DNA from 2 places in the Ureibacillus thermosphaericus genome. Region 2 is predicted to be linked to the other one. Evidence: a T-box and tRNA genes for the amino acid it is inferred to sense, from the RefSeq annotation. Region 2 holds a T-box; the other holds one or more tRNA genes.
What was found. The T-box of region 2 lies ahead of UtA1_RS12475 (valine--tRNA ligase). A T-box ahead of a tRNA ligase gene usually reads a tRNA of that ligase, here a tRNA-Val.

Region 1: it has a tRNA-Val gene. The T-box ahead of UtA1_RS12475 (valine--tRNA ligase) is inferred to sense a tRNA for this amino acid. The anticodon was not compared.

The regions. Positions count from the first base shown of each region.
Region 1 is NZ_AP018335.1:470,540-472,994, reverse strand. It holds rRNA gene UtA1_RS02265 (23S ribosomal RNA) at 1-1,121, shown strand, start outside; rRNA gene rrf (5S ribosomal RNA) at 1,229-1,344, shown strand; tRNA gene UtA1_RS02255 (tRNA-Val) at 1,353-1,428, shown strand; tRNA gene UtA1_RS02250 (tRNA-Thr) at 1,435-1,510, shown strand; tRNA gene UtA1_RS02245 (tRNA-Lys) at 1,515-1,589, shown strand; tRNA gene UtA1_RS02240 (tRNA-Leu) at 1,594-1,678, shown strand; tRNA gene UtA1_RS02235 (tRNA-Gly) at 1,696-1,770, shown strand; tRNA gene UtA1_RS02230 (tRNA-Leu) at 1,776-1,864, shown strand; tRNA gene UtA1_RS02225 (tRNA-Arg) at 1,881-1,957, shown strand; tRNA gene UtA1_RS02220 (tRNA-Pro) at 1,964-2,040, shown strand; tRNA gene UtA1_RS02215 (tRNA-Ala) at 2,052-2,127, shown strand; rRNA gene UtA1_RS02210 (16S ribosomal RNA) at 2,239-2,455, shown strand, end outside.
Region 2 is NZ_AP018335.1:2,601,438-2,603,892, forward strand. It holds gene UtA1_RS12475 (valine--tRNA ligase) at 1-1,127, opposite strand, end outside; T-box leader at 1,183-1,407, opposite strand; gene UtA1_RS12485 (hypothetical protein) at 1,662-2,455, opposite strand, start outside.

The DNA.
Region 1 (2,455 bases), 1.4 Mb from region 2:
TAGCAAAAACACAGGTCTCTGCAAAACCGTAAGGTGAAGTATAGGGGCTGACGCCTGCCCGGTGCTGGAAGGTTAAGAGGAGGAGTTAGCGCAAGCGAAGCTCCGAATTGAAGCCCCAGTAAACGGCGGCCGTAACTATAACGGTCCTAAGGTAGCGAAATTCCTTGTCGGGTAAGTTCCGACCCGCACGAAAGGCGTAACGATCTGGGCACTGTCTCAACGAGAGACTCGGTGAAATTATAGTACCTGTGAAGATGCAGGTTACCCGCGACAGGACGGAAAGACCCCGTGGAGCTTTACTGTAACCTGATATTGAATTTCGGTGCAACTTGTACAGGATAGGTAGGAGCCGTAGAAGGGGGAGCGCCAGCTTCCCTGGAGGCGCCCTTGGGATACTACCCTGGTTGTACTGAAATTCTAACCCGCAAGCCTGATCGGCTTGGGAGACAGTGTCAGGTGGACAGTTTGACTGGGGCGGTCGCCTCCTAAAAGGTAACGGAGGCGCCCAAAGGTTCCCTCAGAATGGTTGGAAATCATTCGCAGAGTGTAAAGGCATAAGGGAGCTTGACTGCGAGACCTACAAGTCGAGCAGGGTCGAAAGACGGGCTTAGTGATCCGGTGGTTCCGCATGGAAGGGCCATCGCTCAACGGATAAAAGCTACCCCGGGGATAACAGGCTTATCTCCCCCAAGAGTCCACATCGACGGGGAGGTTTGGCACCTCGATGTCGGCTCATCGCATCCTGGGGCTGTAGTCGGTCCCAAGGGTTGGGCTGTTCGCCCATTAAAGCGGTACGCGAGCTGGGTTCAGAACGTCGTGAGACAGTTCGGTCCCTATCCGTCGTGGGCGTAGGAAATTTGAGAGGAGCTGTCCTTAGTACGAGAGGACCGGGATGGACACACCGCTGGTGTACCAGTTGTCTTGCCAAAGGCACCGCTGGGTAGCTATGTGTGGACGGGATAAGTGCTGAAAGCATCTAAGCATGAAGCCCCCCTCAAGATGAGATTTCCCATTGCATAAGCAAGTAAGATCCCTCAAAGACGATGAGGTAGATAGGTCCGAGGTGGAAGCACGGTGACGTGTGGAGCTGACGGATACTAATCGATCGAGGACTTAACCAATCATTTCAATGTCGTTATCCAGTTTTGAGAGAACAAAAATTATTTTAAAAAAACACTTGCAATTCTTTGATTAAGTGATATAATAGTTCTTGTCTCAAAACAAATAGTCTAGTGACGATGGCAAAGAGGATACACCCGTTCCCATACCGAACACGGAAGTTAAGCTCTTTAGCGCCGATGGTAGTAAGGGGCTTCCCCTTGTGAGAGTAGGACGTTGCTAGGCTAATATATGGAGGATTAGCTCAGCTGGGAGAGCACCTGCCTTACAAGCAGGGGGTCGGCGGTTCGATCCCGTCATCCTCCACCATATCATGCCGGTGTAGCTCAATTGGCAGAGCAACTGACTTGTAATCAGTAGGTTGAGGGTTCGATTCCTTTCGCCGGCACCATCATGAGCCATTAGCTCAGTGGTAGAGCATCTGACTTTTAATCAGAGGGTCGAAGGTTCAAGTCCTTCATGGCTCACCATTTTGCGGGTGTGGCGGAATTGGCAGACGCACTAGACTTAGGATCTAGCGCCTCACGGCGTGGGGGTTCGACTCCCTCCACCCGCACCATTTAAAATATAATTATTGCGGAAGTAGTTCAGTGGTAGAACACCACCTTGCCAAGGTGGGGGTCGCGGGTTCGAACCCCGTCTTCCGCTCCAATAATGCCGGGGTGGCGGAATTGGCAGACGCACAGGACTTAAAATCCTGCGGTAGGTGACTACCGTACCGGTTCGACTCCGGTCCTCGGCACCATGTAAAATAGAAGTTAGCGCCAGTAGCTCAATTGGATAGAGCGTCTGACTACGGATCAGAAGGTTGTGGGTTCGACTCCTGCCTGGCGCGCCATAAAATCGGGAAGTAGCTCAGCTTGGTAGAGCACTTGGTTTGGGACCAAGGGGTCGCAGGTTCGAATCCTGTCTTCCCGACCATACATTATATTGGGGCATTAGCTCAGCTGGGAGAGCGCCTGCCTTGCACGCAGGAGGTCAGCGGTTCGATCCCGCTATGCTCCACCATGAACCTTGAAAACTGAACAACAAAACGTTAATGCAATAAATTATCTAGTTGTTAACCCTCGTTAACAAACTAGATTCGGACATTCAATTTTTGAGCAAATCAAATTTTCTTTCATGGAGAGTTTGATCCTGGCTCAGGACGAACGCTGGCGGCGTGCCTAATACATGCAAGTCGAGCGAACCAATTGAAAGCCTAGCTTTCATGAGGTTAGCGGCGGACGGGTGAGTAACACGTGGGTAACCTGCCCTATAGACTGGGATAACTCGCGGAAACGCGTGCTAATACCGGATAAAACATCAAAGTGCATGCTTTGATGTTGAAAGATGG
Region 2 (2,455 bases):
TTCAATGCCGCTTCTGCAAGAGGCTTCATTTTTACGAACCATTGTTTAGATAAATAAGGCTCGACTATTGCCCCAGAACGCTCAGAGTGTCCAACGGAATGCGTATGTTCCTCAATTTTTATTAAGTAGCCTTGTTGTTTTAAGTCTTCCACAATTTGCTTGCGGCATTCAAATCGGTCTATACCTTGATATTTGCCAGCATTTTCGTTCATTGTACCGTCTTCATTCATTACTAAAATTCGTTCTAAATTGTGACGGTTTCCTACTTCAAAGTCATTTGGATCATGGGCTGGTGTAATTTTCACAACACCTGTACCAAATTCCATATCCACATATTCATCTGCTACGATTGGAATTTCACGATTGACAAGCGGTAAGATTACTGTTTTGCCGATGTACGGTTTATAACGTTCATCTTCAGGATGAACAGCTACAGCAGTATCCCCAAGCATTGTTTCAGGTCGTGTAGTAGCAACTTCCAAATAACCTGAGCCGTCCGCAAGCGGATATTTCATATGATAGAAGGCACCAGGGATTTCTTTATAAATTACTTCGATATCTGATAAAGCAGTTTTTGCTTCCGGGTCCCAGTTGATGATGCGTTCGCCGCGATAAATGTATCCTTTTTCATAAAGACGTACGAACACTTCTTTTACAGCATCAGATAAACCTTCATCCAATGTGAAACGCTCTTTTGTATAGTCCAATGACAATCCTAATTTTGCCCATTGTTCACGAATATGGCTAGCATATTCTTCCTTCCATTCCCACGTTTTTTCAAGGAATTTTTCACGACCCAAATCGTAGCGACTTTTTCCTTCTTCACGCAACTTCGCTTCTACTTTTGCTTGTGTTGCAATTCCAGCATGGTCCATACCTGGAAGCCATAATGCATCATATCCTTGCATCCGTTTCATGCGAATAATAATATCTTGCAATGTTGTATCCCAAGCGTGACCAAGATGCAGTTTTCCTGTTACGTTTGGTGGTGGAATAACAATGGAATATGGTTTTTTGTCACTATTTGGATCTGCTTCGAAAAATTTCCCTTCTAGCCACCATTTATAACGACCTTGTTCAACTGAATTTGGATCGTACTTAGTTGGCATTGTCACGTTTTCTGACATGAATGTTCCTCCTTTAGTTGATTGAATTTTGGCAAAATAAAAAACTCCTTATCCCAAAAAGGACGAAGGAGTTTCGCGGTACCACCTTTTTTCCATTTAGACAATAAATGTCTAAATAGCGCTCATTTCGATAACGGTGTTCAACCGACTTTTACTACTTCAATTTCATAAAAGTTGCTCCATGGCTACCTTCAAATGCGTGCATGCGGAAACTTTTCAGCTACCGTTTCCTCTCTTTAGCATGCAACATCATTTTACTCTTCCAGTTCATCGCATCAATGTGTATTCAACTGCTTAAATCATTGTATAAAATTTAGCAGCAGTTTTCAAGTTTGAAGGAAATGAAAGGAGTGATTTCCATGTCATTATTCCACAAAAGACGAAAAAATTATAATCCTTGGTTATTACCGCCTTGGCTTCGAAAAATACGTTTTTTTGCAAAAAGCATTTGTATCCCAATTACAGTTTTTCAAGCTATTCGCGTCGTTTTTATTCCTACGACAGGTGATGTATTACTGCTATTTCTACTTGCCCTCATTTCATGGTTGTTATGGACGGATATGATCTAAATTTCAATACGCTATAATTTTCAGAAAGCTCATTATAGAAGTCATCTGAATCAGAAGGAATCTTAAACTTTTCATCAATGAATAGTTTACTAGATGATTCATTAACTAATTTTACTTCTTCCGTTTCTTTTCGAATTTTTTTTGCTTCTTCCACAAAGTTATATTCTTCAGGTGGTTCTACGGAAATGGACGGATTTTCATGTAGAGTAAATTCATCAGAATTCGAAAATTGTTGATTTTCATTCATTTTCGACGAATGGTCAGTAGTTTCAATCGTTGTTTGTTGCAATGGTTCATTTACTAGTGGATGTTCTAATGTAGATGGTGGCTGGTCAGTTTTGGCTCTTTCTAATACTTCTCCTGTATTAGCCGCCACAACGGCTACTCGTTCAGCTACCTTCTCTTCAGATTCTACTTGGAATAATGCACCTACTACCGGTTCATCAAATGTGCATTTTACTTCCCATTTAAACGTACAGCTTGAGCCATCATATACAAAAAAGGATATATCATCAACAAGCAATTCTGGTCGACAATCTTTTGCAACTTTCTCACGAGGTAAATCAACTTCTAAAGGCAATGCGTATTCAAAGTAACCTTCATCACCTTTTAAATCTAAATGTTCAATTAACGTACCTTCGCTATAATCTGGCTTTATTTTTGGATTAAACTTCACTGTTGCTTTAATATGATAAATGCCTGTTAAACGAAGAGATTCTTCTAATTCTGTTTGTTGCCAACGCGGGATGACTTGGACCG